One region of the Streptomyces sp. NPDC050164 genome, then DNA from elsewhere that is predicted to be linked to it. Evidence: riboswitches for the same ligand, from Rfam matches in the RefSeq annotation. Region 1 holds a riboswitch; each other region holds the start of a gene.
What was found. A riboswitch is a leader RNA that binds a small molecule or an ion and turns the genes downstream of it on or off. The one in region 1 is predicted to bind cyclic di-AMP.

Region 2: it holds a riboswitch for cyclic di-AMP, as region 1 does, so the genes downstream of both, ACIBNA_RS29605 (transglycosylase SLT domain-containing protein) here and ACIBNA_RS07740 (M23 family metallopeptidase) in region 1, are expected to answer to the same signal.
Region 3: it holds a riboswitch for cyclic di-AMP, as region 1 does, so the genes downstream of both, ACIBNA_RS22745 (M23 family metallopeptidase) here and ACIBNA_RS07740 (M23 family metallopeptidase) in region 1, are expected to answer to the same signal.

The regions. Positions count from the first base shown of each region.
Region 1 is NZ_JBITJK010000004.1:1,536-9,418, reverse strand. It holds gene ACIBNA_RS07775 (SpoIIE family protein phosphatase) at 1-46, shown strand, start outside; gene ACIBNA_RS07770 (MarR family winged helix-turn-helix transcriptional regulator) at 66-581, opposite strand; gene ribA (GTP cyclohydrolase II) at 697-1,338, opposite strand; gene ACIBNA_RS07760 (MarR family winged helix-turn-helix transcriptional regulator) at 1,481-1,996, opposite strand; gene ACIBNA_RS07755 (dihydrofolate reductase family protein) at 2,086-3,252, shown strand; gene ACIBNA_RS07750 (hypothetical protein) at 3,374-3,580, opposite strand; tRNA gene ACIBNA_RS07745 (tRNA-Met) at 3,878-3,951, shown strand; cyclic di-AMP (ydaO/yuaA leader) riboswitch at 4,241-4,397, shown strand; gene ACIBNA_RS07740 (M23 family metallopeptidase) at 4,409-5,440, shown strand; partial or broken gene ACIBNA_RS07735 (aldo/keto reductase) at 5,522-6,448, shown strand; gene ACIBNA_RS07730 (PrsW family intramembrane metalloprotease) at 6,528-7,856, opposite strand.
Region 2 is NZ_JBITJK010000027.1:32,612-40,494, reverse strand. It holds gene ACIBNA_RS29610 (HAD family hydrolase) at 41-898, shown strand; gene ACIBNA_RS29605 (transglycosylase SLT domain-containing protein) at 862-1,641, opposite strand; cyclic di-AMP (ydaO/yuaA leader) riboswitch at 1,647-1,822, opposite strand; gene ACIBNA_RS29600 (polyprenyl synthetase family protein) at 2,325-3,335, shown strand; gene ACIBNA_RS29595 (outer membrane lipoprotein carrier protein LolA) at 3,567-4,817, shown strand; gene ACIBNA_RS29590 (ATP-binding cassette domain-containing protein) at 4,859-5,845, shown strand; gene ACIBNA_RS29585 (ABC transporter permease) at 5,832-6,710, shown strand; partial or broken gene ACIBNA_RS29580 (flavodoxin family protein) at 6,747-7,326, opposite strand; gene ACIBNA_RS29575 (amidase) at 7,323-7,883, opposite strand, start outside.
Region 3 is NZ_JBITJK010000017.1:35,870-43,752, reverse strand. It holds gene ACIBNA_RS22760 (DNA topoisomerase (ATP-hydrolyzing) subunit A) at 1-154, opposite strand, end outside; gene ACIBNA_RS22755 (M16 family metallopeptidase) at 614-2,008, shown strand; gene ACIBNA_RS22750 (M16 family metallopeptidase) at 2,005-3,393, shown strand; cyclic di-AMP (ydaO/yuaA leader) riboswitch at 3,585-3,749, shown strand; gene ACIBNA_RS22745 (M23 family metallopeptidase) at 3,763-4,548, shown strand; gene ACIBNA_RS22740 (GntR family transcriptional regulator) at 4,736-5,431, shown strand; gene ACIBNA_RS22735 (HPr family phosphocarrier protein) at 5,605-5,886, opposite strand; gene ACIBNA_RS22730 (GNAT family N-acetyltransferase) at 6,152-7,883, shown strand, end outside.

The DNA of each region.
Region 1 (7,883 bases):
TGGCGGCGGCGCCGGTGGGGGGAGCCGTCATGGCTCGGGGGGCTGACCGACCGGACTTGCCGCCGCTACGGTCCGCCAGTCGGGTCGGGCTCGTCGTCACGCGGGATTTCCGCATCCCGCGCGGCAAGAAACCCCCGCAGCCCCCGCCTCAACGCCACCCGTTCCGCCGGTTCCATCGCCGCCAGCGCCGTGGCCAGGGCCTGTGCCCTGCGACCTGCGACGTCGCCCAGGACATGCTGCCCGTGCGTGGTGAGCCACAGCTGTACCTCACGGCGGGTGTCCGGGTGCGGGGAGCGTTCCAGGAGGCCGGCCGCCGCCAGGCGGTCGCAGAGGCGGCTGGCCGTGGGGAGGCCGATGTCCAGCCGGTCCGCCAGGGCCGTCAGGTTCAGGCCGGGCGCCGCCTCCAGGGTGCGCAGCGCCCGCAGCTGGTGCAGGGACAGGCGCAGGGACGCGTCCTGGGCCGCGACCGACCACAGCGCCGTCAGGCTCTCCACGGCGTCGGCTATCTGTGCCGCGACGGCCTGCGGGCCATCGCCCGGTCTCCTTGCCCGGGGGTCGCCGGGGCCGCCGAGATCGGTCACGAAACGGTCACTTTCCATAAGCTCCGGGTACTGCGGAGGTCGCCCTCTTTCAAGGCTGTACCCGATGAGCCGAGGGGCAAGCCGCCTCGTTCGGCGCCTGGCCGGGCCGGGCGGCTCAGCCCGCGCTGAGCCCCGTCAGCGCGGCCAGCGGCAGCGTGTGCTGGGTCTGGAGGACCTTCGCGCGCAGGTAGCGGACGTTGTGCGCGGTGGTGAAGACGCCCGTGGGGACGCGGTCGCGGACGTCCACGCCCAGGTCGCGCAGCTGAAGGGCCTTGTCGGGGTTGTTGGAGAGCAGGTCCAGCTCGCCGATGCCCAGGGCCCGGAGCATCTGGGCCGCCGCCGTGTAGTCGCGGGCGTCCTCCGGCAGTCCCAGGGCCGCGTTCGCCTCGTAGGTGTCGAGGCCCTCGTCCTGGAGGGCGTACGCGTCGAGCTTGTTGTAGAGGCCGATACCGCGTCCCTCCTGGCGGAGGTAGAGGAGCACGCCGCCGCGCTCGGCTATGCGCTCGACGGCCTCGCGCAGCTGCGGACCGCAGTCGCAGCGGGCCGAGCCGAACACGTCCCCGGTCAGGCACTCGGAGTGCAGCCGCACCAGCGGGACCGCGCCGGGCTTGCCCAGGACGACGGCGACGTGCTCCTGGCCGTCGGCCAGACCGTGGAAGGTGACGACTTCGGCGTGGACCTCGTAACCGTCGTGGAAGCGCAGCGGGACCCGGACGCGGGAGCGCGGGGTGGCGATGACAGCGGGGGTGTCGGGCATGCGGGGCCTCCGGGTTCCGTTCCTGTTCGGCTGCACAGCCGTCGGCTTGCAGGCTGCTTCAGATTTGAAGCAGATCCACGTCCGGAACCCTACCCTTGCTTTAAATTTGAAGCAACGAGGCCGAGGGGCGTTGTGACGTGGCTCACGAACAGGCCGTGGAGGACCTCCGTCGCCATGGCACGTCGTCCGACGCCGGCCGCGTCCCTTCCTCCTGGAGCCCCTGCGCGATCGCGTGGGAGATCTCCTCCAGCTGTCCCACCTGCTCCTCGCTGAGCCGGTCGAACAGGAAGCTCCGCACGGTCTCGACATGCCCGGGCGCCGCCTGCTCCAGTACGGTCGACCCGTCGTCGGTCAGGGCCGCGATACTGCCCCGCTTGTCGTACCGGCAGGCCTCACGCCGCACCATGCCGTCCTTCTCCAGCCGCGTCACCGCGTACGTCAGCCGGCTGCGCGTGATCTTCAGCCGCTCGGCGAGATCGGTCATGCGCAGCCGCCGCTCCGGGGACTCCGACAGCACGGACAGGATGGAGTAGTACAGGTGCGGCATGCCGGCGTCCTGCTGGAGCTGCCGGTCGATCGCGTCCTCCAGGAGCAGCGAGGCGGCGATGTACGCGCGCCAGGCGCGTTGCTCCTCGGGGGTGAGCCAGCGAGTCGTCATGCCGCCAGTGTAGGTTTGTTTCAAACTTGAACCAAGCCCGTCCCGTCAGTCCGCCGTTCGCCACGAGTTTCCACGAGCCGGGAGCGTCGATGCCCCACCCGTACGTCCTGCTGTCCGCCGCCGTCTCCCTCGACGGCTACCTGGACGACACCGGCCCCGAACGCCTGCTCCTGTCCAGCCCGGCCGACTTCGACCGGGTCGACGAGGTCCGGGCGTCCGTCGACGCGATCCTGATCGGCGCCGGCACCGTCCGCGCCGACAACCCGCGCCTGCTGGTCAACTCCCCCGAGCGGCGAGCCGCCCGCACGGCCGCCGGCCGGCCGGAGTACCCCCTCAAGGTCACCGTCAGCGGCTCCGGCGACCTCGACCCGGCGGCACGGTTCTGGCACACCGGCGGCGAGAAGGTCCTCTACACCACCGACAAGGGCGCCGAACGCGCCCGTGCCCTCGGCCTCGCCACCGATGCCACCGATGCCACCGATGCCTCCGATGCCACCGACATCGTCCCGCTCGGCGCCGACCTCGACTGGCGGCGGCTCCTCACCCACCTGCACGACGTCCGGGGCGTACGGCGGCTCATGGTCGAGGGCGGCGGCCTGATCCACACCCAGCTCCTCACCCAGGGCCTGGCCGACGAACTCCAGCTGGTCCTCGCCCCGCTCTTCGTGGGCGACCCCGAGGCGCCCCGCCTCTTCGGACCCGGCGGCTACCAGTCCGGCCGGCTCCGGCTGCTGGAGACCCGGCGGATCGAGGACGTGGTGCTCATGCGCTACGAGCCGACCGCTCCCGGCACCGGCCCCCTCCCCGTCGCCGCCGACCACCGCTGGCTGGCCCTCGCCTGCGAACTGGCGGCACAGTGCCCGCCCTCGGACACGGCGTTCAGCGTCGGCGCTGTGGTGGTCGCGGCCGACGGCACGGAGCTGGCCCGCGGCCACTCCCGCGAGGGCGGCGACCCGGTCGCGCACGCCGAGGAGGTGGCCCTGGCGAAGACCGGCCCGGCCGACCCCAGGCTCGCCGGCGCGACGGTCTACAGCAGCCTGGAGCCCTGCGCCCGCCGGGCCTCCCGCCCCGCACCCTGCGCCCGGCTGATCCTCGACGCGGGCGTACGACGCGTGGTCACGGCGTGGCGCGAGCCGGACACCTTCGTGGCGGGGGCCGACGGCAGCGGCGTGCTCGCGGCCGGAGGTGTGGAGGTCGTCGTCCTCCCGGAGCACGAGGAGCGGGCCAAGGCCCCGAACCGCCACCTGCCGCACTGAGCGCGGGCCGATCGGCCCAACAAATCGTGCGGCCTCGCCGCCTCCCGGGTCGCGCCGTCTCCCGGGTCGCGCCGTCTCCCGGGTCGCGCTGCCTCCAGGGCCGGTACGACAGCGCTCCTGCTCACCGCGCTCGCCCCTCCTCGTCTCCTCCTGCGGGGCCGCCGACCCGGAGGTCGGCCACGCTGCGTCGGCACACCGGGGAGAACACCGCGGTGCAGGCCGGCTCGACCGGGTCGGTCTGGGCCAGGGCCGCAAAGATCGTGCGGCACACGCGCGGCAGGGACTGGCCCGCCGAGCGGGTGCGGCGCTTCGAGGGCATGCTGCGCACGGCCCATCTCCCGGAAGTCGCCGCCACAGACCCGGACTTCACGGGGGGCTGGGACCTCGTGGCGACCGAAGCGGTCATCGCCATCGCCGTTCTTCTCGACGACCACCGGGCCTTCGGCCACGCCCTGGAGCGCTTCCGGGACGGCGTCACCCAGGAGACCTGCGCAGTGCCGGGCCCGCCGGCACCGACGACCTGTTCACCGCCTGGGAGACCCTCACTCACGCGGGCAACCCGGGCCGCTGAGCACCGGGTGTGCGCGAGCTGTCCCGCGGATGGCGTACACTGGAGTCACAACGACGCGGGGTGGAGCAGCTCGGTAGCTCGCTGGGCTCATAACCCAGAGGTCGCAGGTTCAAATCCTGTCCCCGCTACTGAAGGCCGAGGGCCGGAATCCGAAAGGGTTCCGGCCCTCGGTGTATTTCCCGATCCCGACATTACTGTTGGTGAGTGAATCGCACCGCTGCGCATAACAACTGACACACCGTCAAACCTCGTGAGTCATTTGCATAGCGGTCAACTCGCCCGATTTGCGCCGGTCGTGGCAGGTGTGTCCGCGCGAAAAAGGTTAATGATCAAGAGGAATCGCTGGAATCCCCACCGCGCGTCTATTAACGTTCGATAACGCAGCGCGGTCGTCCCAGCCGTCACAGAAGGCGGCTCCGTGCGCACGCGCCGAATCCCGAAAGGGAACCGGGGAACCACCACTTGGGGTGAATCGGGCGTATGCCGCCGTGGAAGCACGGCCGATATACGCGCGTAGGAGACCTTCCTGCTCCGAACCCGTCAGCTAACCCGGTAGGCGAGAAGGAAGGAAAGGAGTACGCCCACGTGGCGTCCAACCGGCCTGCCCCCGCGGCCCCGTCCGCGCCGAACCAGCGCGACACCGAAACCTTCGGCTACGGCGGTCACCGCACCGACGAGGGCCCGTTCCAGGAATGGAACCCCACCGCGGAGTCCATCCGTCCCGTCCGCGGCCGGCATCGCGTCACCAAGCAGCGCGGCGGCGGACTCGCCCGCAGCTCCACCGTCCTGGGCGTCGGCGTCATAGCCGCCGTGGGCGCGGGCGGCATGGCCAGCGCCCAGACCGGCAAGCCGCCGGTGTCGATCTCCGTTTCGGACCTGCCCTCGGTGGGTTCCCTCATTGCGGACGACGACACCCCCGAAGGCTCCGCCACCCCGCTCAGCGACCTCGGCACGGTGACCGCCGACACCGAGCAGGGCACCTCCGGCGCCGGTGAGGCGCTGCGCGCCCGGATCATGGCGCAGGCCGAGCACCAGCAGGAACAGATCGAGACCAAGGCCGCGCAGGACGCCGCGGAAGCCGCCCGGAAGGCGGCCGCGGAGGCCGCCGCCAAGGCGGAGGAGGAAGCCAAGGCCAAGGCCGCCGAAGCCAAGAGGAAGGCGGAGGAGGAGGCCCGGAAGAAGGCCGAGGCCGAGCGGCTCGCCGCCCTCGCCAAGCAGTACACGCTGCCGACCTCCGCGTACACCATCACCTCGACCTTCGGTCAGGCCGGCGCCTACTGGTCCTCCGGCTACCACACCGGCCTCGACTTCGCCGCCCCCACGGGCACGCCGATCAAGGCGGTGCACAGCGGCACCATCACGGAGGCGGGCTGGAACGGCTCCTACGGCTACAAGACGGTCCTGACCCTCGATGACGGCACGGAGATCTGGTACGCGCACCAGTCGTCCATCGGCGTCAGCGTCGGCCAGAAGGTCAGCACGGGTGACGTCATCGGCCGCGTGGGTGCGACCGGCAACGTCACCGGGGCGCACCTGCACCTCGAGGTCCACACCGGTGGGTCCACCAACGGGGTCGACCCGCTGGCGTGGCTGCGGGGCAAGGGCCTGAACGTCTGATCCCGTGCGGGGAGCGGTGTTTACGGGAGCTTTGCGTCTGCCGTGGAATGAGCCGTTCCCGTACGGTCGTTGACACATAGCATGACTTCTCTCCGCAAGCTCGGCTCCTCCGACCTCGAGGTCTTCCCGCTCGCCCTCGGCGGCAACGTATTCGGCTGGACGGCCGACGAGGCACAGTCGTTCGCCGTCCTCGACGCGTACACGGCCGCCGGCGGCAACTTCGTCGACACCGCCGACGTCTACTCGGCCTGGGCCGACGGCAACCAGGGCGGTGAGTCCGAGACCGTCCTCGGCAAGTGGCTCGCGTCCCGGGGCAACCGCGCGGACGTCGTCGTCGCCACGAAGGTCAGCCAGCACCCCGAGTACCAGGGGCTGTCCGCCGCCAACATCAAGGCCGCCGCCGACGCCTCCCTGCGGCGCCTCGGTACCGACTACATCGACCTCTACTACACGCACTTCGACCAGCCCGACGTGCCGGTGGAGGAGATCATCGGCGCGCTCGACGAACTCGTGAAGGCCGGGAAGGTGCGGTACATCGCCGCCTCCAACATCTCCGCGGAGCGGCTGCGGGCCTCCCTGGAGTTCTCCGACCGCGAGGGGCTCGCCCGGTACGTGGCCCTCCAGCCCCACTACAACCTGGTCTCCCGCGACACCTACGAGGGCGAGCTCCAGGACTTCGTCGAGCGGACCGGCCTGGCGGCCGTCCCGTACTACGCGCTCGCGTCGGGCTTCCTCACCGGCAAGTACCGGCCCGGTACGACCGTCGACAGCGCGCGGGCGGGCGGTGCCGCGGGGCACCTGGAGACCGAGCGGGGCCGCCGGGTCCTCGACGCCCTCGACGAGATCGCCGCGGCCCACGACGTCCCCGTCGCCACGGTCGCCCTTGCCTGGCTCGCGGCCCAGCCGACGGTGGCGGCGCCGATCGCTTCCGCGCGGACGGTGGAGCAGCTGCCGGCGCTGGTCGGGGTCGGGGAGCTGACGCTGACGGAGGCGGAGATCGGGAGGCTTCCGATGCTTCGGGGGCTTCGGCCTGAGCGGTTTCTGCCCCCCCGGGCTGAGTCTCCTGCTCCGGGGGCTGAGCTTTCGATTACGACCGGTATGGGTTGTACGCGGGGTACGGCGTCGTCGGATAGCCGTATCCGTAGGCGCCGTACACCGGCCAGGGCGGGGCCGCCACCGGTACCGGAGGGGCCGTGATCCGCGCGGCGTAGTCCAGGGCCGGGCGGGCGGCCTCCCGGCGGCGCCACAGTTCGTCCAGCAGTTCTCGTTCCCGTACGACGAAGTCGGCACCGGCGCGGCCGCGGCGGCCCCGGTGCCGCAGGAACGCCAGGGACGTCGCGTACGCCTCATACTGTGCGACCTCCCGCGCCGCCGCCCTGCCCGCGTGGCGGCGGGCGTACCGGCGGGCGATCCGCCGGGCCCGCATCGAGCCGAGCGCGTACGGCTCGACCGGGGACAGCCACCCGGCCACGGCGTAGGCGGGCAGCTCCGTCCGTACGGTCTTCAGCTCCCGCTGCCGTGTCCAGACCACCAGCCACGTCAGCAGCCCGAAGATGGGCACCATGAACGCCGCGTACACGGCGAAGAACCCGTACTCGCCGAACGCCGACGAGCCGTTCCACATCGCGTGCATGCCCATCGCGAGCAGCAGCCCGGAGAGCGGGAAGGCGACGCGGCGGACGTGCTGGCGGTCCGCCGCTAGCGCGGAGAAGCCGAAGCCGATGCCGGTGAGGACGGTGAAGAGCGGGTGCGCGAACGGCGACATGATGATGCGCACGAAGAAGGTGGCCGCCGTGACGGAGGCGATGCCGGTGCCGCCGGTGAGCTGGTCGGTGCCGAAGGCGGTGCCCAGGTAGAGGACGTTCTCCGTGAACGCGAAGCCGGTGGCCGTGACGCCGGCCATGACCACTCCGTCGAGGATGCCGGTGAAGTCGCGGCGCCGGAAGAGGAAGACCAGTAAGACGGCCGCCGCCTTGGCCGTCTCCTCGACCACCGGGGCTATGACGGTCGCGCCGAGTGTGTCCGCGCGGGACGGATCCGCCGTCGCCGTCGCTATCCATCTGGTCGCGAAGCTGTTGGCGACGATCGCTATCAGCGCCGCCGCGCAGGCGCCCCAGGCGAAGCAGAACAGCAGGTTGCGCCAGGAGCCCGGTTCGACCCGGTCCAGCCAGCGGAACGCGGCTATGAGCAGGGGCACCGGGAGCGTGGCCAGCCCCAGCCCGACCAGGAACCCTTCCGTGCCGGTCTCCTCGCGGACCAGGGCGAGGATGACGAGGCCGGATATCGCGAGGAGCGTGGTCAGCGCGCCGTAGCGCACCCAGGCGCGCTGCCACCAGTGGGCGTGCCGCAGGGGGCCGGTGGCGGGTGCGCCGGCGGGGGGACCGCTGGGATAGAGGTGTGGGGGGCAGGTGGCCACGGCATTGACCCTAACGACGGAGGGGCG
Region 2 (7,883 bases), on a different contig from region 1:
ACGGTGAAACGAAAGGGCGCGCTGTCCGTATTCTCTGATCATGGCCGCACCCATCGCATATTCACTCATCGCCACCGACCTGGACGGGACGCTGCTGCGCGGCGACGACACCCTGTCCGACCGGTCCCTCGCCGCGCTCGCGCGGGTGGCGGACGCCGGTGCCCAGCACCTCGTGGTGACGGGCCGGCCGGCGCCGAGAGTGCGGCCGCTCCTGGACGACCTCGGCTGTACGGGGCTCGCGGTGTGCGGGCAGGGCGCGCAGGTGTACGACGCCGGCGCGGACCGGCTGCTGTGGTCCATCACCCTGGACCGGGAGCTGGCCGAGACCGCCCTCGGCAAGATCGAGGCCGAGGTGGGGCAGGTGTACGCCGCGGTCGACCAGGACGGGGTCGACGGGCTCACGCTCATCGAGCCTGGCTATCTCATGCCGCACCCGACCCTGCCCGCCGTGCGGGTCGACCGGCGCGACGAGCTGTGGGGCGAGCCCATCAGCAAGGTGCTGCTGCGCCACCCCTACCTGAGCGACGACGAGTTGGCGGCGACGGCCCGCTCGGTGGTCGGGTCGCTGGCGACGGTGACGATGTCGGGGCCCGGCACGGTCGAGCTCCAGCCGTGCGGCGTCACCAAGGCGACGGGCCTGGCGCTGGCCGCCGAGCACCTGGGGCTGCGGCCGGCGGACACCGTCGCCTTCGGCGACATGCCCAACGACATCCCGATGTTCGACTGGTCCGCCCACGGCGTGGCGATGGCCAACGCCCATCCCGAACTCAAGGCCGTGGCCGACGAGGTCACCCTGTCGAACGAGGACGACGGCATCGCCGTCGTCCTCGAACGACTGCTGGGCGGGACGGCTCAGACGGCTCAGTACGGGCCGTTGACGTTGTCGATCGAGCCGTAGCGGTCGGCCGCGTAGTTGCAGGCAGCGGTGATGTTGGCGACCGGGTCGTACGGGTCCCACGACGTGCCGTCCACGTGGTAGGCCTGGAAGGTCGGGTCGATGGTCTGGAGGAGGCCCTTGGACGGGGTGCCCTTGGCGGCGTTCGAGTCCCAGTTGTTGATCGCCTGGGGGTTGCCGGACGACTCGCGCATGATGTTGCGGTAGATGCCGTCGTACGAGCCCGGAATCCCCTTCTGCGCCATGATGTCCAGCGCCTCGCGGATCCAGCCGTCCAGGTTGTTGGCGTAGGTCTTCGCGGAGGCCTGGGTGGCCTCGGCGACGCCGCCGGCGGGCTTCGCGGCCGGCTTGGCGGGGGCGGAGGACTTGGTCGCCGTCTTCTTCGCGGCGTCCGCCTTGGCCGTCTTCACCTTCAGCTTCAGACCCGGGTGGATCAGCTGCGGCTTGTCGCCGACGGCGGCGCGGTTGTCCTTGTAGAGCTGCTTCCAGCCGCCCGATACGTCGTACTTGTCCGCGATGCGGTAGAGCGTGTCGCCCTTGGACACCGTATACGTGAGGGACTTGGCGGGCTGGGCCGCCTGCGGCACGGACTGTGCGGCGGCGGGCGCGCTCTGGGCCGGCTGGGCGGCGCTGGCGTGCGTCGCGCCGAGGAGCGGGAGGGTGAGTGCCGCTCCGCCGGTGCCTGCGGCTACGACACGACGGGTGAGCGGATTGGTTCTGGGGCGGCGGTGCTTGCCTCGGGGCATGGGGATGTTCCTCTCCGGCGCCTGCGAGGTGAGCTGTCGGGTTCGGGCCGGGAGGTGCCCGGCCGCCCACGGCACTGTGTGCCGTACGCGGCTTCACCCCGAGCCGTTCCGCTGCGCGGACCGGCGACTTACCTGGGTCCCCCGCTCCTGCCCTGCGTGAGTGAGTGGGTTTGTGGGGAGTCCGGGCGGTGGCAGGATTCGGCGTCCGCCGGACAGGCCCGGAACGTATGCGAGAGCACATGTCGGGAACAAGCACCGGAGTCACACATTGCGCCGGTCGACCTTGGTCAGGGGCATATGAGCCGCTTGATCCTTTGCGAGAGCCAAGGCTCAACTGGCGTTCGGCGGAAGGAGGTACGGGCCGGTGTCGGAGTGGGGCGTCACGGGGGATAACGTGATTCAACTCACTGATCACGAGTCCATGGGGCAATTTCCACCAACGGGAATTCAGTTACTCAACGCGGCAAATCATGCATAGCCCACTATCTCCTGGTAAGTCGATAAATGTCTGTTCTTATGAGCCGATCGAAAACATTGCGGTCGTGATCGGATACCACCCGGCCTGTAACCATGGGCGCTGGTGGTGATCGAAACGTGACCGGATACGCTGACTCGAGTGATGGCAGCGACCTATCGACAAACCGCGTAATCACCGGCAGACACCAGCAGACAGGAGACCCCTCGTGACCGACGTCGGGCCGTTCGGGCTGAGCGTGCGGGACCAGGCTCTGGAAGCCGATGTCCAGGCCGGGTTGGCGGCTGTCGAGGAAGGCTTGCTCGAGGCCACCAAGAGTGAGGTGCCCTTCATCACGGAGGCCGCCCAGCACCTGGTCCGGGCCGGCGGCAAGCGGTTCCGTCCGCTGCTCGTGATGCTCTCCGCCCAGTTCGGCGACCGGCACGCGCCCGGGATCGTGCCGTCGGCCGTCGTCGTGGAGCTGACCCACCTCGCCACGCTGTACCACGACGACGTGATGGACGAGGCCGCCGTGCGCCGCGGGGTGGCGAGCGCGAACGCCCGCTGGGGCAACTCCGTCGCGGTCCTCACCGGCGACTTCCTCTTCGCCCGCGCCTCGCACATCCTGGCCGACCTCGGCCCGGAGGCGGTGCGGGTGCAGGCCGAGGCGTTCGAACGGCTGGTGACCGGGCAGATCCTGGAGACGGCCGGACCGCAGGACGGCCGCGACCCGGTCGAGCACTACCTGGACGTGCTGGGCGGCAAGACCGGCTCGCTGGTGGCGGTGTCGTGCCGGTTCGGCGCGATGATGTCCGGCGCCGACGAGACGGTCGTGGACGTGCTGACCCAGTACGGCGAGCGGCTCGGCGTCGCCTTCCAGCTCGCGGACGACGTCCTGGACATCGCCTCCGACTCCCACGAGTCCGGCAAGACCCCCGGCACCGACCTGCGCGAGGGCATCCCCACACTGCCGGTGCTGCGGCTGCGCGAGCGGGCCGCCCGGCTCGGGCTCGCGGACGACATCGCCCTGTGCGAGCTGCTGGACTCCGACCTCACCGACGACGACCGGCACGCCGAGGCCCTGCGCCTGCTGCGCGCCCACCCGGCGCTGGAACAGGCCCGCCAGGACACCATCCGCTACGCCCAGGCCGCCCGCTCGGCGCTCGCGCCGCTGCCCGAGTGCACCGCGAAGACGGCGCTGGTGGAGCTGTCCGACGCGGTGGTGCACCGGGCCGGCTAGCGCCTCTTCCCCGTACGACCCCTACGGGTCGGGGGAGAAGTCGCCCTCTCGTGTCATACCGCAGCAGTACGTGGAGTTGAGCCCGGGGTCTGACGTATCTCCCTGGCCGATTTGGTCAGATGGACACCACGGAAAACACCACTCCTCACCACTTCGGGTGAGAATGGCGGCTCAGGGACGAGTGCGTGGACGACACGGACAGCCGCCGCCGACCACGGAGGTAGGGCACACATGGCACCGTACGCATCCGACGACAGCACGACCGGCGGGGAGGTCGACGAGCAGCGCTCCGGGCGGCGCAAAGCCGCGCGGTACGTCGTCCCGGTCACGGTGATGGGGGTGGCGGCCGCGACGATCGGGCTGGTCCCCGCACTCGCCGACTCCGGTGACCCCGACCTCCCGAAGATCACCGCACAGCAGCTCATCGAGAAGATGGCCAAGTCGGACGTCCAGCAGCTGTCCGGCACGGTGAAGATCAGCACGGACCTCGGCCTGCCGGACCTCGGCGGGCTGGAGAGCAGCCTGATGTCCGGTGCCGCGGGCCAGGGCGAGGGCGCCTCCTCCGCCGACCCGACGGCCAAGCTCACGGAACTGGCCTCCGGCACGCACACCCTGCGCGTCGCGGCCGACGGCCCGGACAAGCAGAAGCTGTCGCTGCTGGAGAACGCCGCCGAGTACAGCATCGTCCACAACGGCAAGGACGTCTGGGGCTACGACAGCAAGTCGAACGAGGTCTACCACGGCACCGCCTCCGACAGCCCGGGGCACGAGAAGGAGCAGCCGCCGGCCACGCCGAAGGACTTCGCCGAGGAGGCCCTGAAGGCCGTCGACGACACGACCTCCGTGACCGTGGACGGCACCGCCCAGGTCGCCGGCCGGGACGCCTACAAGCTGCTCATCAAGCCGAAGCAGTCCGGCACGACGGTCGGTGCGGTCACCGTGGCCGTGGACGCGAAGACCGGCATGCCGCTGAAGTTCACGCTGACCCCGGCGAGCGGCGGCGCCGCCGTCGTCGACGCGGGCTTCACCCAGGTCAGCTTCGCCAAGCCGGCCGCGTCGACCTTCGACTTCACCCCGCCCAAGGGCGCGAAGGTCACCGAGGAGAAGGCCTCCGACAAGGCCTCCGACAAGGCCTCCGACAAGGCCTCTGGCAAGGGCTTCGACAAGGGCGAGGCGCGCAAGCACGCCCCGAAGTCCGAGGAGAACCTCGGCAAGGGCCTCGACGGAATGAAGACCATCGGCGAGGGCTGGAACTCCATAGCCACCTTCGACACCGGCGGCGAGGGCATGCCCTCCGGCGAGGCCGGCGGCGACCTCGGCGGCTTCGTGAACTCGCTCGGCGACAAGGTCACCGGCAAGTTCGGCTCGGGCACGGTCTTCTCCACCCGCCTGGTCAACGCCCTGATGACGGACGACGGCAAGGTCTACGTGGGCATGGTCACCAAGGACGCGCTCGTGAAGGCGGCCGACGCCGGGAGTTAAGTCCAGTACTCCTACGGGACTCGGAGAGAACGAGGAAGCCGATGGGTGAACCGTCCGCCGCGGAGCGGGAGCACAGCGACGTGCGGGCCGAGGCCGGGGAACCGGTCATCGCCACCCGCGCGCTCACCAAGCGCTACCGCGGCGGACAACTCGCCGTCGACGGCCTCGACCTGACCGTCCCGGCGGGCAGCGTCTTCGGCTTCCTCGGACCCAACGGCTCCGGCAAGACCACCACCATCCGCATGCTGATGGGCCTCATCGAACCCACCTCCGGCACGGCACGGGTGCTCGGGCAGCCCATGCCCCGGGCCACCCGCGCCGTGCTGCCGCACGTCGGCGCCCTCATCGAGGGCCCGGCCCCGTACGGCTTCCTCTCCGGCCGCGACAACCTGATCCGCTACGACTGCGCCGACCCGGCCGCCGATCCGCGCACCCGCAAGGCCCGGGTCGCCGCCGCGCTGGACCGGGTGGGCCTGACGGCCGCCGCGGGCAAGAAGGCCAAGGCGTACTCGCTGGGCATGAAACAGCGTCTGGGCCTCGCGGCCGCGCTGCTCCAGCCGCGCCGGCTGCTCGTGCTCGACGAGCCGACCAACGGCCTCGACCCGCAGGGCATGCGCGAGATCCGCACCCTGATACGGGAGCTGGCCTCGGACGGCACGACCGTCTTCCTCTCCTCCCACCTGCTCGACGAGATCGAGCAGGTCTGCACGCACGCGGCCGTGATGACGCAGGGCCGTCTGATCACCCAGGGCGCGGTCGCCGAGCTGTCCGCCGGGGCGCGCGGCCGGCTGGTGGTGACCACGCCGGACCCGGCGGAGGCGGCCCGGGTGCTGAAGGAGCAGGGCGTCGGCGACGTCGTCGTCACGGACGACCGGGTGACCGGCGAACCACCGGAGAGCGACCTCGCCGACGTGAACACCGCGCTGGTGACGGCCGGTGTGCGCGTACGCGGCTTCACGGTCGAACGGGCCTCGCTGGAGGACGCGTTCGTCGCGCTGACCGGGGAGGGCTTCGATGTCGCGGGCTGAAGTCGGTCGGACCGTACGGCCGGTGAGCCCGCTGTGGACCTTCGGGCTGCTGCGCAGCGAGCTCACCACCACCTTCCGGCGCTGGCGCACCCTCGCGCTGCTGGCCGTGCTGGCGGGCGTGCCCGTCCTGGTCGGCATCGCCATCAAGATCGAGACGAGCGACGGTTCGTCGCCCGGCGGTGGCGGCGGGGGAGGGCCGGCCTTCATCTCGCAGATCACCAACAACGGCCTGTTCCTCGTCTTCACCGCGCTGGCCGCCACCCTCCCGTTCTTCCTGCCGATGGCCATCGGTGTCGTCGCGGGCGACGCGATCGCCGGCGAGGGACACGCCGGCACGCTCCGCTATCTGCTGGTCGCCCCGGCCGGCCGCGGCCGTCTGCTGCTCACCAAGTACGCGACCGTCGTCATCTTCTGCCTGACCGCCACCCTCGTCGTGGCCGTCTCGGCGCTGACGGTCGGCGCGCTGCTGTTCCCGCTCGGCGATCTGACGACCATCTCCGGCACCCGGATCAGTTTCGCCGAAGGCCTGGGCAGAGCCCTGCTGATCGCCCTGGTCGTCGCCGCGTCACTGATCGGCGTCGCCGCGCTCGGGCTGTTCGTCTCGACGCTCACGGGCAGCGGCATCGCGGCGATGGCGACCACCGTCGGCCTGCTGATCACGGTCCAGATCCTCGACCAGATCCCGCAACTGCACGCCCTCCAGCCGTACTTCTTCTCGCACTACTGGCTGTCCTTCGCCGACCTCATGCGCGAGCCCGTCTACTGGGACGACCTGGCGAAGAACCTGGGCCTCCAGGCCCTGTACGCGGCGGTGTTCGGCTCGGCGGCCTGGGCCCGCTTCACGACGAAGGACATCACCGCCTAGCGCACAGTCCCCGCGCAGGGCCAGTCCTGGCAGCGCTCAGTACTCGTACACGAGCCGGGCCAGTGGCGCCTCCTGCTCGAAGAACGTCTTCGCCCGGGTCAGCGCCTCGGTGTCGTTCAGCACGTCACCGGGCTTGCTGCCGTTGCCGAGCAGCACTCCGCCGAACCGCATCCCCATGTACGCGGCCGAGTTGTTGAGCGTCCCGACCAGCGGGTCGGCCATCTCCGGCTGCGGGTGCGCGAGCGCGGTGACGCCCCACAGGGTGCGTCCGGCCGGGGTCGCCTTGAAGTCGATGCCGGGCGTGAGCAGCCAGCCCGACCAGTGGTCCAGGTAGCGCTTGGGGTGCGCGGAGACCGAGTACCAGTACAGGGGCGAGGCGATCACGATGTCCGTGGCCGCGAGGGTGGCGTCGAGCAGCAGGGCCAGGTTGCCCTCGGCCGGGCGGACGTGGTCGCTGTCGTGCCGCAGGTCCCCGAACGGGCACCGGGTGCTCGGTGAGGTCGATCCACTGCTGTTCGACGTCCGGGGGGAGTTGCTCGGCTGCCTGTCGGGCCAGCAGCTCGGTGTTGCCGTCGGAACGGGCGCTACCCAGGACGAAGAGGAAGGTCGCCGTCAGCTCCCGATGTGTACCTCCGCCGCCCGCGCCACGCCCAGCAGCAGCGCCTCCCGGCCGTGTGGCGCCACCAGTTGCACCCCGGCCGGGCAGCCGTCACCGCCGAAGCCCGCCGGGAGGCTCAGCGCCGGGTGTCCGCTGAGGTTGAACGCCCAGGTGAGGGAGGTGGAGTAGCGGTCTCCCGGGCCGTCGTGCCCGTGCGGTGCGGTGGGCGTGGTCGGCGTCAGCAGCAGCTGCGCTTCGGCGAACAGTCCGGCAAGCCGCCGGTCGTTCTCCGCCCGGACGCGGTGGGCCTCGCCCGGATCGGCGCCGGGTGTGCGCAGGGCGAGCCAGGCGGGCCCGGGGTCCGCGAGCCGCAACGGCACCCGCGGCCGTACGGGCCGTACGACACCCGCCGCCACGAGCCGGTCGACCGCCGCCCGGGCGAGCGCGACGGGCTCCGGGTCGGGCCCGGCGAAGCCCAGGTCGGACGACCAGACGGCGGTGACGGGCAGAGGCGCGCCGGCGAGCACCGGCTCCTTCGACACCACCCGCCACCAGCTCGCCGCGTCCGACGCCGA
Region 3 (7,883 bases), on a different contig from region 1:
GACCGTCGCGCGCGTCGGGCAGGGCGCGGGAGTAGATGACCGAGTACGCGTACTCGAGGAAGGAGCCCTGCATCTCGTCGACGACGTCGATGTCGAGGATTCTCTCCTCGTACGAGTCGTCGGGCGGCGGGGTCTTCGTGCTGCGGCGGGCCATCGCTGCCGGCTCCTTGCTGAAGCGTTGAACGAGATCTGACGCCGACCATTGTGGACCGCCGCACTGACAACCGGGACCAGGACCCGGTCTACGGCCTCCCCGGCAGGGGTTCGCACGCGGGCCGCGGGTGCCGCTCGCCGGACCGCGGCGGCGGCCGGGACCCCGTCTCAGGACTGCCGCGGACCGGCCTGTCCGAGGTCTTTCGCCCGCCGCCCGCCCGGCTCCGGGCCGCCTGCCGTGCGCCGAGATCACCGCGCGCGGAACGCCGCGGTGCCGGGCCCCCGGCCAGGCACGCTGTCACCACCGCACACCGCCCCCGGCCGCTTCCCCCTCTCGCTCTGCGCGTACGCCCCCCGGGAACTTCACCAGGGCCCCGCACGCTTGCATACAGTGGCAGGACTCGCCAGGAAAAACCGCGGTTTGAACGACCGCGCCGCGATCGAAGGGACGTACATGCCCATGGGTCACACGGCCACAGCCCAGGCAGGCTCCGGGGGCCTGACAGCGACCGAGCACCGCCTGGCCAACGGCCTGCGCGTGGTGCTCTCCGAGGACCACCTGACCCCGGTCGCGGCGGTGTGCCTCTGGTACGACGTGGGCTCGCGCCACGAAGTCAAGGGGCGTACCGGCCTGGCTCACCTTTTCGAGCACCTGATGTTCCAGGGTTCCGCCCAGGTGAAGGGCAACGGCCACTTCGAGCTCGTCCAGGGCGCGGGCGGCTCGCTGAACGGCACCACCAGCTTCGAGCGGACCAACTACTTCGAGACCATGCCCGCCCACCAGCTGGAGCTCGCCCTCTGGCTGGAGGCCGACCGCATGGGCTCCCTGCTGGCCGCGCTCGACGACGAGTCGATGGAGAACCAGCGGGACGTCGTCAAGAACGAGCGCCGGCAGCGCTACGACAACGTTCCCTACGGCACCGCCTTCGAGAAGCTGACCGCCCTCGCCTACCCGGAGGGCCACCCCTACCACCACACCCCGATCGGCTCGATGGCCGACCTGGACGCGGCCACCCTGGAGGACGCGCGCGCGTTCTTCCGCACCTATTACGCGCCGAACAACGCCGTGCTCTCCGTCGTCGGTGACATCGACCCGGAGCAGACCCTGGCCTGGATCGAGAAGTACTTCGGCTCCATCCCCGGCCACGACGGCAAGCCCGCGCCCCAGGACGGCACGCTGGCGGAGATCATCGGCGAGCAGCTGCGTGAGGTCGTCGAGGAGGAGGTCCCGGCGCGCGCCCTGATGGCCGCCTACCGGCTGCCGCACGACGGCACGCGCGCGTGCGACGCGGCCGACCTGGCCCTCACCGTCCTCGGGGGCGGCGAGTCCTCCCGCCTGTACAACCGCCTCGTGCGGCGGGACCGTACGGCCGTGGCGGCCGGCTTCGGCCTGCTGCGGCTGGCCGGGGCGCCCTCCCTGGGGTGGCTGGACGTGAAGACGTCCGGTGACGTGGAGGTCCCGGTCATCGAGTCCGCCATCGACGAGGAGCTCGCCCGGTTCGCCGAGGAGGGCCCCACGGCCGAGGAGATGGAGCGCGCCCAGGCCCAGCTGGAGCGCGAGTGGCTGGACCGGCTCGGCACGGTCGCCGGCCGCGCCGACGAACTGTGCCGGTACGCCGTCCTGTTCGGCGACCCGCAGCTCGCCCTGACCGCCGTGCAGCGCGTGCTGGACGTGACGGCCGAGGAGGTCCAGGAGGTCGCCAAGGCCCGCCTGCGGCCCGACAACCGCGCGGTGCTCGTCTACGAGCCGACCGCCCCGGCCGACCCCGAGGCCGAGGCCGCGGAAGGCACCGAAGACCCGGAATCCGCGGCGACCGTGGAAGCCACCGACGAGAACGAGGAGGTGGCGAAGTGACCGAGCTCGCCACGATGCAGTTCCACTCCCAGCCGCACGGGGGCGAGCCGAAGCCCTGGGCCTTCCCGGCCCCCGCGCGCGGCACGCTCGGCAACGGCCTGACGGTGCTGCGCTGCCACCGCCCCGGCCAGCAGGTCGTCGCCGTGGAGGTGCTGCTGGACGCGCCCCTGGACGCCGAGCCGGCCGGCCTCGACGGCGTGGCCACGATCATGGCCCGGGCCTTCTCCGAGGGCACCGACAAGCACTCCGCCGAGGAGTTCGCCGCCGAGCTGGAGCGCGCCGGCGCCACCCTCGACGCACACGCCGACCACCCCGGCGTCCGGCTCAGCCTGGAGGTGCCGGCCTCCAGGCTCGCCAAGGGGCTCGGGCTGATCGCCGATGCCCTCCGCGCGCCCGCGTTCGCCGACAGCGAGGTCGAGCGGCTGGTCCGCAACCGCCTCGACGAGATCCCGCACGAGCTGGCCAACCCCGGCCGCCGTGCCGCCAAGGAGCTCTCCAAGGAGCTGTTCCCGAAGGGCTCGCGCATGTCGCGGCCCCGCCAGGGCACCGAGGAGACGGTCGCCGCGATCGACTCCGGCGCCGTGCGCGCCTTCTTCGAGAGGCACGTCAGGCCCGCCACGGCCACCGTCGTGGTCGTCGGCGATCTCACCGGCATCGACCTCGACGACCTGCTCGGCGACACGCTGGGCTCCTGGACCGGCTCCGTGGCCGAGCCGCGCCCGGTGCCGCCGGTGACCGCCGACGACACGGGCCGGGTCGTCATCGTGGACCGCCCCGGCGCCGTCCAGACGCAGCTGCTGATCGGCCGGATCGGCCCGGACCGGCACGACCGCGTGTGGCCCGCGCAGGTGCTCGGCACGTACTGCCTCGGCGGCACCCTCACCTCCCGCCTGGACCGCGTGCTGCGCGAGGAGAAGGGCTACACCTATGGGGTGCGGGCCTTCGGCCAGGTCCTGAGGTCCGCCCCGGACGGGACCGGTGCCGCGATGCTCGCCATCAGCGGCTCCGTGGACACCCCCAACACCGGCCCGGCCCTCCAGGACCTCTGGACGGTGCTGCGCACCCTCGCCGCCGACGGACTGACCGACGCCGAGCGGGACGTCGCCGTGCAGAACCTGGTCGGCGTCGCGCCGCTGAAGTACGAGACCGCGGCGGCCGTCGCGAGCACGCTGGCCGACCAGGTCGAGCAGCACCTGCCCGACGACTACCAGGCCACGCTGTACCGGCAGCTCGCCGCGACCGGCACCGTGGAGGCCACCGCGGCGGCCGTCAGCGCCTTCCCGGTGGACCGGCTCGTGACCGTCCTCGTCGGCGACGCGGCGCAGATCAAGGGCCCGGTCGAGGCCCTGGGGATCGGCGAAGTCTCGGTCGTCACCGCCGAGTAGGAGCACGCGGCGCAGGGGCCCTGGTTGTCTTCTAAGGCACCAGGGCTCCTTTATGCCCGAATTGATGCGGAGGTTGCCTGTCTGCCCTGTGGGATGCGCTACAAAAACGGGGATCCGTTTGGGAATTGAAAGTGGCCCCGCTTAGGTTCGTCCGGGCTGTTCGTCAGGCAGTGCGCCGCACCCGCGGCACCGGACAGTCATCGCCGAGTCCCCGTACGGCGCGAGCCAGGGGAGCCGGGGACCCAACCGCAGTCCCTGGGGTGAATCGGACGCCCGCGCGAGCCGCGAGGGGGTCCGTAGGAGACCTTCCTGCTCCGAACCCGTCAGCTAACCCGGTAGGCGAGAAGGAAGGAAAGGACCAGCCACTCCATGGCGTTCACCCGCGCCACCGGGAAGCATCGTCGTCCCAGCCGGATGCAGCGCGGCACCGCCCGCGCGGCGGGCGTCGCGGCCCTCGCCACCACCGGTGTCATCGGCACCGTGGCCGCCCCGGCCTTCGCCACCGAGCCCGCCGTCGAGCAGACCGGCCTCACCCCAGTCGTCACCATGGGCGACAGCGTGGCCCAGCAGGTAGACGCTCAGGCCGTCGCCCAGAAGCAGGCCGCCGAGGAGGCCGCCGCCAAGAAGAAGGCCGAGGAGGCCGCCCGCAAGCGGGCCGCCGAGGCGGCCAAGGAGGCCAAGGAGGCAGCGGAGAAGGCCCGTGAGGCCAAGGAGCGCGCCGCCCGCGAGGCCGAGCGCAAGCGCCTCAACACCTTCGTGCCCCCGATCTCCGGCTCGTACGTCTCCACCGGCTACAAGTCCGGCGGCGCCGTCTGGTCCTCCGGCAGCCACACCGGCGTCGACTTCCACGCCGCCAGCGGCACCGCCGTCCACGCCGTCGGCATGGGCACGGTCGTCGAGGCCGGCTGGGGCGGTGCCTACGGCAACCAGGTCGTGATCAAGATGAACGACGGCACGTACACCCAGTACGGCCACCTGTCGTCCATCGGCGTCTCGGTGGGCCAGCAGGTCACTCCCGGCCAGCAGATCGGCCTGTCCGGCGCGACCGGCAACGTCACCGGCGCGCACCTGCACTTCGAGGCCCGTACGAGCCCCGAGTACGGCTCCGACATCGACCCCGTCGCCTACCTCCGCTCGCACGGCGTGAACGTCTGACGGCGTACCACTTCGCATCCCGAGGCCCCGGCTCCCCGAGCCGGGGCTTTCGGCGTTCGTGACGCCCGGCTGTCCAAAAAATATCCATGGATTCCGGTCCGCCGTCGGAAATTCCGGCTCATTGCAATAGAGTCACGGAACACGCGTCACTCGTCGACGTTTCACGGGGATTAAACGGAGGTCGGTCATGCGCATTCCCGCGCACTCGGTGTGCACGGCCATCCGGGACGACATCGTCGCGGGTGTCTACGAGCGGGGCAGCCGGCTGACCGAGGAACTCCTCGCCCGCCGCTACGGCGTCTCGCGCGTCCCCGTCCGGGAGGCCCTGCGCACTCTGGAGGCCGAGGGCTTCGTGGTGACCCGGCGGCACGCGGGCGCGTGCGTCGCCGAACCGACCGAGCAGGAGGCCGCCGACCTGCTGGAGATGCGGATGCTGCTGGAGCCGCTCGGCGCCGCCCGCGCCGCCCAGCGCCGCACCGAGGCCCATCTGAAGGTCCTGCGCGGCCTGGTCAGGCTCGGCCAGGAGCGGGCCCGCCGGGGCAACAGCGACGACCTGCGCTCTCTGGGCGGTTGGTTCCACGAGACGCTCGCGCAGGCCTCCGGCAGCCCCGCGCTGACCTCGATGCTCACCCAGCTCCGCCACAAGATCGCCTGGATGTACACCGTCGAGGCGCCGGCCGGTCCTGTGGAGTCCTGGACCGAGCACGGCGCGATCGTGGACGCGGTGGCGCGTGGTGACAGCGAGCGGGCGCGGGCGGTCACGGCGCTGCACGCCGAGCGCGCGACGGCCGCGCACCGGCTGCGTTTCGGCTCCGCCGGGGAGCGGGCCGAGCGTGTGAGGAACTCGCAACATCCCGTAAACACGGCGAGCCCGCGGCATTAACACGCGAGCCGTATACAAAGACCAGGTAATTCGCGGGGGATTATTTCTGCTGCCCGTGAACGGGAATTAAACGACCCGCGACCGGAAATGGCGAAGGGCTCGCCCGGTGAATTCGGACGAGCCCTTCAGGGTGCACCGGATCGGAGTGCACCGGATCAGGTGCGAAAGAATGCTCAGACGGTCTCGGGCAGTTCCTCGAGACCCGCGGAGACCAGCTTCGCCAGCCGGTCCAGGGCGGCGTCCGCGCCCTCGGCGTCGGAGGCGAGGACGATCTCCTCGCCGCCCTGGGCACCGAGGCCGAGGACGGCCAGCATGGAGGCCGCGTTGACGGGGTTGCCGTCTGCCTTGGCGATCGTCACCGGGACGCCTGCGGCCGTGGCGGCTCGGACGAAGATGGAGGCGGGGCGGGCGTGAAGGCCCTCGGCCCAGCCGACGTTGACGCGGCGCTCAGCCATGTGTTGCTGCCCTTCGGTTTTCAGGGTTGTCTAGACCAGTTTCCCATATCGTGAAGCTGCGCCGGAGCGGTCCTGACGTCCCGCCCCGGGGCGTCAGTCGGATCGCGGCCTCGACCCGACTGACGCCCTCCACAGACTGCCTCGCGCCGTTGTCGGACGCTAGGGCCTGTCGTTTGGGTCACGCCGCAGACGCGGGGTCCGAGCAGAACAGTCGCTTCCCTGCGACCTGATCCAAATGACAGACCCTAGCCGTACTCTGGGGCCCATGCAGACCTCGCCGGACCGGCACGAGTATCCCGCCCACTGGGAAGCCGACGTGGTGCTGCGCGACGGGGGTACCGCGCGCATCCGGCCCATCACCGTTGATGACGCCGAGCGCCTGGTCAGCTTCTACGAGCAGGTCTCCGACGAGTCGAAGTACTACCGCTTCTTCGCGCCGTACCCTCGCCTGTCCGCCAAGGACGTCCACCGCTTCACGCACCACGACTTTGTGGACCGGGTGGGACTCGCGGCCACGGTGGGCGGCGAGTTCATCGCCACCGTACGCTACGACCGGATCGGCGCGGACGGAACGCCCGCGTCCGCACCTGCCGACGAGGCCGAGGTCGCTTTCTTGGTGCAGGACGCCCACCAGGGCCGTGGCGTCGCCTCCGCTCTCCTGGAACACATCGCCGCCGTCGCCCGCGAGCGCGGCATCCGCCGTTTCGCCGCCGAGGTGCTGCCCGCCAACAGCAAGATGATCAAGGTGTTCACGGACGCCGGGTACACCCAGAAGCGCAGCTTCGAGGACGGCGTCGTCCGTCTGGAGTTCGACCTCGAACCCACCGACCGCTCCCTCGCCGTGCAGTACGCGCGCGAGCACCGTGCCGAGGCGCGGTCCGTGCAGCGGCTGCTCGCGCCCGGCTCGGTCGCCGTCATCGGCGCCGGGCGCTCGCCGGGCGGCGTGGGCCGAAGCGTCCTCGGCAACATCCGCGACGCCGGGTTCACCGGCCGCCTCCACGCCGTGAACAAGGCACTCCCCGAGGGACAGAAGGAGCTCGACGGGGTGCCCGCCCACCGCTCGGTGCGGGACATCGACGGCCCCGTAGACCTCGCGGTCGTCGCCGTGCCGGCCGCACACGTCCCCGAGGTCGTCACCGAGTGCGGCGAACACGGCGTGCAGGGGCTGGTCGTGGTCTCGGCCGGATACGCCGAGAGCGGCACCGAGGGACGCGAACGCCAGCGCGCCCTCGTGCGGCAGGCGCGCACATACGGCATGCGGATCATCGGGCCGAACGCCTTCGGCATCATCAACACCTCCCCGCGGGTACGGCTCAACGCCTCCCTCGCCCCCGAGACGCCGCGCCCAGGCCGGATCGGCCTGTTCGCCCAGTCCGGCGCCATCGGCATCGCCCTGCTGTCCCGGCTGCACCGGCGCGGCGGCGGCGTCACGGGCGTGACCGGCGTCTCCACCTTCGTCTCCTCCGGCAACCGGGCCGACGTCTCCGGCAACGACGTCCTCCAGTACTGGTACGAGGACCCCGACACCGACGTCGTCCTCATGTACCTGGAGTCCATCGGCAACCCCCGCAAGTTCACCCGCCTCGCCCGCCGCACCGCCGCCGCGAAGCCGCTGGTCGTGGTCCAGGGCGCCCGGCACGCAGCGGCTCCCCAGGGGCATGCCGTACGGGCGACCCGGCTGCCGCACGCGACCGTCTCGGCGCTGCTGAGGCAGGCCGGCGTCATCCGGGTCGACACCATCACCGAGCTGGTGGACGCCGGGCTGCTCCTCGCCCGCCAGCCGCTGCCGGCCGGGCCCCGGGTGGCGATCCTCGGCAACTCCGAGTCGCTCGGCCTGCTCACGTACGACGCGTGTCTCGCCGAGGGGCTGCGACCGCACCCCCCGCAGGACCTGACCACGGCGGCCTCCGCCGCGGACTTCCACACGGCCCTGTCGCGGGCGCTGGCCGACGACCGGTGCGACGCGGTGATCGTCACCGCCATACCGGCGGTGGGGG